DNA from 3 places in the Herbaspirillum sp. 1173 genome. Region 3 is predicted to be linked to each of the others. Evidence: predicted binding sites of a transcription regulator. Region 3 holds the regulator's gene; each other region holds the start of a gene.

What was found. Region 3 encodes sigma-54, which starts transcription at its own class of promoters, with help from an activator protein. Its sites were predicted from a motif close to TGGCANGNAANCTGCTTT; they were not measured.
Region 1: a site for sigma-54 is predicted at 1,495-1,512, ahead of J2X56_RS16875 (nitrate- and nitrite sensing domain-containing protein). Genes of this name have one in related genera too.
Region 2: a site for sigma-54 is predicted at 1,188-1,205, ahead of prpB (methylisocitrate lyase). Genes of this name have one in related genera too.

The regions. Positions count from the first base shown of each region.
Region 1 is NZ_JAVDSP010000005.1:29,412-32,688, forward strand. It holds gene J2X56_RS16865 (alpha/beta hydrolase) at 1-291, shown strand, start outside; gene J2X56_RS16870 (YitT family protein) at 759-1,436, shown strand; gene J2X56_RS16875 (nitrate- and nitrite sensing domain-containing protein) at 1,552-2,811, shown strand; gene atzF (allophanate hydrolase) at 2,836-3,277, opposite strand, start outside.
Region 2 is NZ_JAVDSP010000001.1:1,662,749-1,666,025, reverse strand. It holds gene prpR (propionate catabolism operon regulatory protein PrpR) at 1-989, opposite strand, end outside; gene prpB (methylisocitrate lyase) at 1,308-2,198, shown strand; gene prpC (2-methylcitrate synthase) at 2,272-3,277, shown strand, end outside.
Region 3 is NZ_JAVDSP010000010.1:109,197-112,473, reverse strand. It holds gene grxD (Grx4 family monothiol glutaredoxin) at 1-271, opposite strand, end outside; gene J2X56_RS23620 (hypothetical protein) at 433-579, shown strand; gene hpf (ribosome hibernation-promoting factor, HPF/YfiA family) at 642-1,004, opposite strand; gene J2X56_RS23610 (RNA polymerase factor sigma-54) at 1,157-2,647, opposite strand; gene lptB (LPS export ABC transporter ATP-binding protein) at 2,779-3,277, opposite strand, start outside.

The DNA.
Region 1 (3,277 bases), on a different contig from region 3:
TTCCATCCGCGCTCGGTGAATTCGAATGCCTCGTGGACCAGGACCATGCCGCTGTCCTTCATGAACATGCCCATCCTCAGCTACATCAAGGAAATCTCTCCGCGCCCGCTGTTGCTGATCCATGGCGAGAAGGCACACTCGCGCTACTTCAGCGAAACCGCCTTCGCCGCCGCCGCCGAGCCCAAGGAACTGATGATCATCCCGGGGGCCGTACATGTGGACCTGTACGACCGTGTCGACCTGATTCCCTTCGACAAGCTGACCAGCTTCTTCCGCACGCACCTGGCCTAGCCGCTGCAGGCGATCAGGGGTGCCACATCAGTGCCCTGATCGCTTTCTCCCTCCTTCTTCGGGCCACGCAGAGTGCGCTGGCCCGATCCACGTTGCCTGTGCGGTGAGACTCATGCGCCCGATCGATGAACGCAAGTGGATTGATCTGTAGCGCAGATGAATGCCAACGCGCCAAAGACCCGTCATCTTCCCTCCTGCGGCCAATTCCTTGCACCAGCAAGGTGAATCCTGCTGCCTTGCTGCTCTTTTTTGCATTGGCACATTTCCTGCTAGCCGAGAAGTGTTGCAGCAGCGCCGCGCCGCCTCATCCGGCGGTCGCCGCACTGCAACAAATCCATTACCATGCGCACCTGCGGCGGCTGTCGGCGATTGAAGGCAGCTGCACACTGATGACTGGGTCAGCTTACCCGCCGGCCTGGCCATTGACGTGACGCGTTCGTTATCCACGATTGATGATTGGTATTGCCATGACGACTTCCACTGCGGATTCCTCGCCCTCCTCGCCGATTGCCTCCGCGCCTCCTGCGCGCGCAACGGCTCCTGCCACCCCGGCCGTGCGCCACAGCTGGATCGACAACCTGCAGGGCCAGCTCTTCGGGGTGGTGATGATCGCCTTCGGCATGTCCATGCTGCACAGCCTGGGCCTGATCATCGGCCAGATCGCCGGCGTGGCCTTCCTGGTGACCTATGCCACCGGGATCAGCTTCGGCATGGCCTTCACGATCATCAACCTGCCCTTCTACCTGCTGGCCGCCTTGCGCATGGGCGCGGCCTTCACCTGGCGCACTCTGGCGGCCGTCACCGCCGTGTCGGTCCTGACCAACGTGGCTGGCAACTACATCAGCTACAGCCATCTCGATCCCGCCGTCGGTGCCGTGCTGGCCGGCCTGTGCGTGGGCATTGGCCTGATCGGCCTGTTCCGCCACCAGGCCAGCTGCGGCGGCATGAGCATCCTGGCTACCTATGTGCAAGAGCGCACCGGCTTCAAGGCCGGCTGGCTGCTCATGGGTTTCGACCTGGCGCTGTTTGCGACGGCGGCGCTGTTCCTGCCGATGGATCGCGTGTTCTATTCGCTGGTCGGCGCCATCACGATGAACCTGTTCGTGGCGTGGAATCATCGCTACGAGTGGTATATCGCCCGCTAGCGCTGGCAGGGGAAGCGCCGGGCGGGGCGATTCCATTACAATCCGGGACATCCATGCATCGCACGAATCTTGCTCGCGATGCGGCCAGCCATTGTGATTCTTAGCCCTGCCCGCCATGAGCCAAGTCCTGAACTACCTGATCACCGCCCGCCGCTGCGAAGCGGAAGAACTGCAACGCCTGGCACACACCTGCCAGCTGGTACTGACCGTGGGCAAGCTCATCCATTGCCTGCAGCAGGAACGCGGCCTGTCCAACATCTATCTCGGTTCGCGCGGCGAGCGGGATGCGCAGGCCTGGCAGGAGCGCGTGGCCGCCAGCCAGGCGGCCCAGTGCGAGTTCGACACCTGGCTCGGCTCCACCGTCCCCGACAACGCCCTCTCCAACGGCGCTCGCCTCTACACCCGCATCGCCTTCGCCCTGCATGCGCTGGACGGGCTGCCCAAGCTGCGCGCCGATGTGGCCGCACTGGCCTGCACCCCGGCGGCCAGCTACGAGCGTTTCAAGACCGTGGTGGGTGCCTTGCTGGCGCTGGTATTCGAAGCCGCTGACGTGGCGGTGGATCCGCAGATTTCGCGGTTGCTGGTGGCGCTGTTCAACCTGATGCAAGGCAAGGAATTTGCCGGCCGCGAACGGGCCGCCGGCGCTGCCGCCTTCGTCACGGGCAAGATCACGCGCGAACAGGAACAGACCATCGAGACCCAGATCGAGATGCAGGAACAGGCCCTGCGCCGTTTCGAATCCTTCGCCGAAGGCTTCCGCAATGAATGGAGCGCCATGCAGGCCACGCTGCCGCTGGCCGATCTGGAACGCCTGCGCCGCAAGCTGCTCACCGCCCACGGCCGGCCGCTGGATCCCGAGCTGGCCGATGCCTGGTATCAGTGCTGCTCCACCCGCATGGATGGCCTGCATCAGGTCGAGATCCATCTCGCGCAATACGTGCAGTCGCAATGCCAGGACAAGATCCGCGAATTGCAGAAGGACCTGGACCATCAGGGCCAGTTCTTCACGCAGGCCGATGACCGTGATCCGCTGGCCTCGCTGACGGCCTTCGCCTCCGGCCTGGATGGCCAGCCGTTGCCGGACGGCTCGCTGAGCGCGGGCGTGGGCCCGCACCTGACCCAATCCATCGTCGACATCCTGCGCACCCAGTCCGAACGCCTGCAGAACCTGACCCAGGAACTGGCCACCGTGCGCGAGAGCCTGGAAGAACGCAAGCTCATCGAACGCGCCAAGGGCGTGCTGATGATGAAGCAGGGTCTCAACGAAGAGGCCGCCTATCGCCTGCTGCGCAAGCATGCGATGAACCAGAACCGGCGCATTGCCGAAGTGGCGCAGGCGATCCTGTCGCTGACCGAGATCCTGCCGGACGCCTGATCCGGCCTCCCTGCCCTCGCTCTTTCAAGCAGCCAGCAGCCGGCTTTCGATGTGACGCTGCCCGGCCAGCGGCCGCCCATGGGCGCGCTGCAGGGCATCGGCCACACCCAGCAGCCTCTGGTCGCTGAAGGCCGGACCGAATACCGTGATGCCCCAGGGCAGGCCGTTCTTCATGAAATTCATGGGCGTGGCCACGGCGGCGTAATCCAGCATGTTCATGAAGTTGGTGTACCAGCCCAGGTCCGAATTGCGCTGCACTGGCTGCTCGCGCAATTCTTCAAGCGTCACCGGGCGCGGATAGGCCGGCGTCACCACGCAATCGACGGTGGCCAGAATGCGGTCGCATTCGGCCTTCAGTTGCTGCAGGCGATATTGCGCGCGGAAGGTATCGACGGCGCTGAACTGCGGTGCCTTGCGCAGCACGTCGCGAATCACCGGCAGGATTTCCTCAGGCCGTTCCTGCAGC
Region 2 (3,277 bases), on a different contig from region 3:
TCATCGAGCAGCAGCGTGCCGCGATGGGCCGCTTCAAAGACACCGGCCCGTCCGCCACGGCGCGACCCGGTGAAAGCGCCTTCCTCATAACCGAACAGTTCGGATTCCAGCAGCGATTCGGCCAGCGCGCCGCAATTGATGGCCACGAAGGGGTGGGCTGCCTGGGTCTTGCCCTGCATGCGCGGATGAGCACGATGGATGGCTTGCGCCGCCAGTTCCTTGCCGGTGCCGGTCTCACCCTGGATCAATACGTTGGCCGGCGAGCGCGCAAAGAGCGTGATCGACTGGCGCACCGTTTCCATCACCTCCGAATCGCCCCGCAGGTCCTTGAGGTGATGCCGTGCGCGCAGGCTGTCAGCGACCGGCAGACTGGGGCCGCGCGTGCTTTCCAGCTGTGTCAGCCGCGCCAGTTCCAGCGCATCTTCAAAGGCCTGCCGCACCGTGGCCGAGGAGTAGAGGAAGATCCCCTGCATCCCCGCTTCCTCGGCCAGGTCGGTGATGAGCCCGGCCCCGACCACCGCCTGCACGCCGCCGGCTTTCAGTTCCTGCACTACGGCGCGCGCGTCTTCTTCGGTGGCATAGGTGCGCTGGGCGATGTCGAGTCCGAACATCTGCTGGAATTCGGTCAGGGCCGGCATCGCCTCCTGATAAGTGACCAGCCCGATGCGCGCGCTGATCTGGCGGGCACGGGCCAGTGCCTGCATCACGTCGAAGCCGCTGGCGCGCGCCACCACCACCGGCACTGGCAGGCGGCTTTTGAGATAGGCACCGTTGGAGCCGGCCGAGATCACCACATCGCAGCGCTCGCTGGCCAGGCGCTCGCGGATGGCGCGCACGGCCTCGTCGAAGCCCAGATGTATGGGCTCGATATCGGCCACGCCGTCGAATTCCAGCGTGATGTCGCGGAAGAGTTCGGAGAGGCGCGACACGGACACGGTCCAGATCACGGGCTTGTCGGCCAGGCGGTCAGCGGGGGCAGGGCGTTTCATGGTGGGCGTTCGCGGCGTTTCTATGAAACGTTAATGTAACACTGATGAAACGGCCAGGGTTGTGGAACATCAACCCGACAGAAGGCGGGTACGCCCGGAGAGCGCACCGGAAGGGAAGCCTGCCAGCCTTGTCCGGCGCTGGTTTCAGACGATATGAAGGTTTTTTCATGCCTTGCGCCATGCAATGCTGCACTGCGATGGCACGGCCGTTGCAATGGTGAACGCACATGTCGCAGGACGGGTGTGATGCAGCCCCGCCCGCCGCAGTCAGGCAATCCAGACTTTCCGTATTTCAACCTCATCGAGAAGGTGTCCACCATGGCTCTCCACTCCGCAGGCGCAGCGTTCCGCCAGGCCGTCCAGGAAGAATCCCCCTTGCAAGTCATCGGCGCGATCAACGCCAATCACGCCCTGCTGGCCAAGCGTGCCGGCTTCCGCGCGATCTACCTGTCCGGCGGCGGCGTGGCTGCGGGTTCGCTGGGCCTGCCTGACCTGGGCATCTCCAACCTGGATGACGTGCTCACCGACGTGCGCCGCATCACTGACGTGTGCGACCTGCCGCTGCTAGTGGACGTCGATACCGGATTCGGTGCCTCGGCCTTCAACGTGGCGCGCACCGTGAAGTCCATGATCAAGTTCGGCGCGGCCGCCATGCACATCGAAGACCAGGTCGGCGCCAAGCGCTGCGGCCATCGTCCCAACAAGGAAATCGTCACCAAACAGGAAATGGTGGACCGCATCAAGGCCGCCGTCGATGCCCGTACCGATGAGAACTTCGTCATCATGGCGCGCACCGATGCGCTGGCGGTCGAAGGGCTGGACGCCGCCATCGAGCGCGCCGTGGCCTGCGTCGAAGCCGGGGCCGACATGATCTTCCCGGAAGCCATCACCGACCTCGCCATGTACAAGCAGTTCGCCAATGCGGTGAAGGTACCGATCCTGGCCAACATCACCGAATTCGGCTCGACGCCGCTGTTCACCGTCGACGAATTGAAGGGGGCCGATGTGGGCCTGGTGCTCTATCCGCTCTCGGCCTTCCGCGCCATGAACAAGGCCGCCGAAAACGTCTACCAGGCGATTCGCCGCGACGGCACCCAGAAGAACGTGGTCGATACCATGCAGACCCGGATGGAGCTCTATGACCGCATCGATTACCACAGCTACGAGCAGCGTCTGGATGCGCTGTTTGCCCAGCAGAAGAACAAGTAAAACATTACCGCAAGACCGAATACCCCCTTCCGATAATCAGTTTCGAGCCAATACAGACTACGAGGAGAACACGATGAGCGATCAGCAAGCCCCCGGTTTCAAGCCCAAGAAATCCGTTGCCCTCTCTGGCGTGACCGCCGGCAACACCGCCCTGTGTACCGTCGGCAAGACCGGCAATGACCTGCACTATCGCGGCTACGACATCCTGGACGTGGCCGACAGCTGCGAGTTCGAGGAAATCGCTCACCTGCTGGTGCACGGCAAGCTGCCGACAGCGGCCGAACTGCGCGCCTACAAGGCCAAGCTCAAGGCCCTGCGCGGCCTGCCGGCCAACGTCAAGGCGGCGCTGGAATGGCTGCCTGCGGCCTCGCATCCGATGGACGTGATGCGCACCGGCGTCTCGGCGCTGGGTTGCGTGCTGCCGGAGAAGGATGACCACAACACCCCCGGCGCGCGCGACATCGCCGACCGCCTGATGGCGTCGCTCGGTTCCATGCTGCTGTACTGGTACCACTACAGCCACAATGGCAACCGCATCGAAGTGGAGACCGATGACGATTCCATCGGCGCGCACTTCCTGCACCTACTGCACGGCGAGAAGCCTTCCGACGCCTGGGAGAAGGCCATGCACACCTCGCTGATCCTGTACGCGGAACACGAATTCAACGCCTCCACCTTCACCGGCCGCGTCATCGCCGGCACCGGTTCGGACATGTATTCGGCCATCACCGGTGCCATCGGCGCACTGCGCGGCCCCAAGCACGGCGGCGCCAATGAAGTGGCCTTCGAGATCCAGAAGCGCTATGACAACCCCGACGAAGCCGAAGCCGACATCCGCCGCCGCGTCGAGAACAAGGAAGTGGTGATCGGTTTCGGCCATCCGGTCTACACCATCTCCGACCCGCGCAACAAGGTCATCAAGGAAGTGGCGCGCAAGCTCTCCAAGGAAGCCGGTTCGACCAAGATGTTCGACATCGCCGAACGCCTGGAAACGGTCATGTGGGACATCAAGAAGATGTTCCCCAACCTGGACTGGTTCTCGGCCGTGTCCTACCACATGATGGGCGTACCGACCGCGA
Region 3 (3,277 bases):
TCTCGGTCATGATGTCGGAGCCGCCGACGAATTCGCCCTTCACGTACAGCTGGGGAATGGTCGGCCAGTTCGAGTATTCCTTGATGCCCTGGCGCACGTCCGGGCTTTCCAGCACGTTGACGGTGACGATGTTCTCGGCACCGCTGGCCTTCAGCAGCTGGATGGCCTTGCCGGAAAAGCCGCATTGGGGGAACTGTGCAGTGCCCTTCATGAACAGCACCACGGGGTTTTGGGTCACGGTTTCTTTGATCCAGGATTGGACGTCGCTCATGGCTGTGCCTTTAAAAATGGGATTGCCCGACATTATAGGGAAAAGCCGGCGGGCGCGTTGAAATCGCCTGCATGCTGGTGGCCTGTCTGAACGGGCAAAAAATTGCATCGAGGAAATAATTTATATCGTATGCAAATTCTTGTGTTGAAGATGAGGGTGCCGTGAAGACATTCAAGCCGTCCCTTGCATCATCGTCAGCAGCGGCGGTGGAAAAGTTGCTTTACGCAATGATTTATATCTTTTCCACAGGCTTGGCCAGTTCGGCGGCCGCAAATGAAAAAGGGCGCTTGCGCGCCCCTTCCTCATGAAATTCGGCTGGCTTTCTCAGCAGCCTTGCGGCTGCGAGGTGGCTTGCCGAGGGTGTCCTGGCTTATGCCGCTCCGGCCACCGCATCCTCCGGCGTTTCGTCCGGCAGGCGCTTGGCCATGGAGTGATGCTCCTGCAACTTGTCCTTGTGCTTGATGACCTGGCGATCGAGCTTGTCGATCAGCGTGTCAATGGCAGCGTAGAGGTCGTGTGCGATGCTTTCCGCATGTAGATCCTTCCCCTTGATGTGGACGTTGATTTCCGCTTTTTGGCGCTTTTCCTTTTCTGTGAGTTTATCTACGCTCAGGATCACGCTGACGTCGATCACGTTGTCGAAATGGCGCTTGATACGCGAGAGCTTGCTTTGCACGTATTCCCGGATGGCGGGGGTCAGTTCGAGGTGGTGTCCACTGATGGTCAGATTCATACAAGACTCCTATCGTGAAGTCACTGGAGGTTCGTGCAATCGATCCTGCTGCAGCTGTACCACGGGCACGGTCTTCGTGTCGGATGGCGCGGGCATCAGTCGGATGCTTGCCTGAACACAGCAACGGTACTGCAGAAAAACTGAGGAAAAACTCAGAGGGACTTGCGGAGATTGACCGGCGGAATCTTCAACACTTCGCGGTATTTGGCGACTGTGCGTCGCGCGACCACCATGCCTTGTTCTGCCAGCATATCCGCAATCTTGCTATCGGATAATGGGGTCTGCGGGTTCTCGGCTCCTATCAACTGTTTGATCAGCGCCCGTATCGCGGTGGAGGATGCTTCACCTCCGGTTTCAGTCGCGACATGGCTACCGAAGAAGTATTTCAACTCAAACATTCCATGCGGAGTGAGCATGTATTTCTGAGTCGTCACGCGAGAGATGGTGCTCTCGTGTAGACCCAGTGTATCAGCAATTTCACGCAGCACAAGGGGGCGCATGGCCACTGCCCCATGTGAAAAGAAGTTTCTTTGACGTTCCACAATAGCCTGCGCGACGCGCAAAATTGTATCGAAACGTTGCCGCATGTTCTTGATGAGCCACTTGGCTTCCTGCAACTGCGACGACAGCGAACCTTCTCCCTTGGCTTGCTTCAATGCACTGGCATACATCGCATTGACGCGCAGCTTGGGCATGACCTCATGGTTGAGCATGACCTGCCAGCCGTTCTTTGTCTGCTTGACAATCACGTCCGGCACCACATAGTCCGAGGCATCACGCGCGAATTCCGCACCCGGATGCGGACGGCACTGGCGGATCACCGCCTGCGCTTCGCGCAGGTCTTCGTCATCGCAATCCAGTGCCTTCTTGATCTTGTTGAAATCGCGTTGTGCAAACAGCGGCAGGTAATCCTCCACGATCCTCAAGGCCAGCTTGCGCGTCACGAAGGGAATCTTGGGCAGGCGGCGGATCTGCAGGGCCAGGCATTCGCCGGCACTGCGCGCACCGACACCCGCCGGGTCCAGGCTCTGCAGCAGCTTGAGCGAAATCGACAGCTCTTCCATGTCGATGCCCAGCTCTTCGGGCAGGCGTGCGAGGATGTCTTCGAGCGGCTCTTCCAGATAGCCGCTCTCGTCCAGCGCATCGGTGAGCAGTTCCAGCAGCGCACGATCACGCAGGGTGCGTGCGGTCACGCGGATCTGTTCCAGCAGGTGTTCGCGCAGGGTCAGTTCGTGCGCTTCGAGTTGCGGGCGGGCATCATCATCGTCTGGCGACTTGCCGCTGCGCGCGACGTCGTCGAAGCTCCAGTCGGCATCCCCCGTGACACCGGCTTCCGGCGCGTTGTCCTGGTAGTCGAAGCTGGAATCGCCATCGCTGGCGGCCGGGGCCGCTTCGCCGCTGCCTTCGTGACTGGTTTCGGCAACGCCGCTGGAGGGCGAACTGGAGACCGCGCCATCGGCCAGCAGACGTACCGAATTGTCGAGCGCGTCGTCGAGGCGTTCCAGCAGGGGATTATCGGAGAGGATCTGTTCCAGTTCCTGGTGCAGTTCCAGCGTCGACAGTTGCAACAGTCTGATCGACTGCTGCAGTTGCGGCGTCAATGCGAGGTGCTGCGAGGTACGTAACTGGAGCGACTGTTTCATCTGTCTTTCTGAAAGCGGCGTGGCCCGCTGGTTGCTCTGCCGGTCGTTGCGTATTGCGTATTGCTTGTTGCGTATTACGTGATGTGCACTCTGTATTTCTTCAAGCGTATCGGGCAAGCCGACTGCACCGCTTACATGCGGAAATGCTCGCCCAGATACACGCGGCGCACCGACTCGTTGGCGATGATCTCTTCCGGATTGCCGCTGGCCAGCACCGTGCCCTGGTTGATGATGTAGGCGCGATCACAGATGCCCAGCGTTTCGCGCACGTTGTGGTCGGTGATCAGCACGCCGATGCCGCGTTCCTTCAGGAAGCGCACGATGCGCTGGATCTCGATCACGGCAATCGGGTCGATACCGGCGAACGGTTCATCCAGCAGCACGAAGCGCGGATCGGTGGCCAGTGCGCGGGCGATCTCGACGCGCCGGCGTTCACCGCCCGAGAGCGACAGCGCCTGGCTTTCGCGCAGCTTCTCGATCTGCAGTTCGTGCAGCAGGTTGTTGAGGCGGCCTTCGATTTCATCGCGCGAGAGCGGCTTGCCCTCTTCCTGGCGCAGTTCCAGCACGGCGCGGATATTGTCTTCCACCGTCAGCTTGCGGAATACCGAGGCTTCCTGCGGCAGGTAGGAC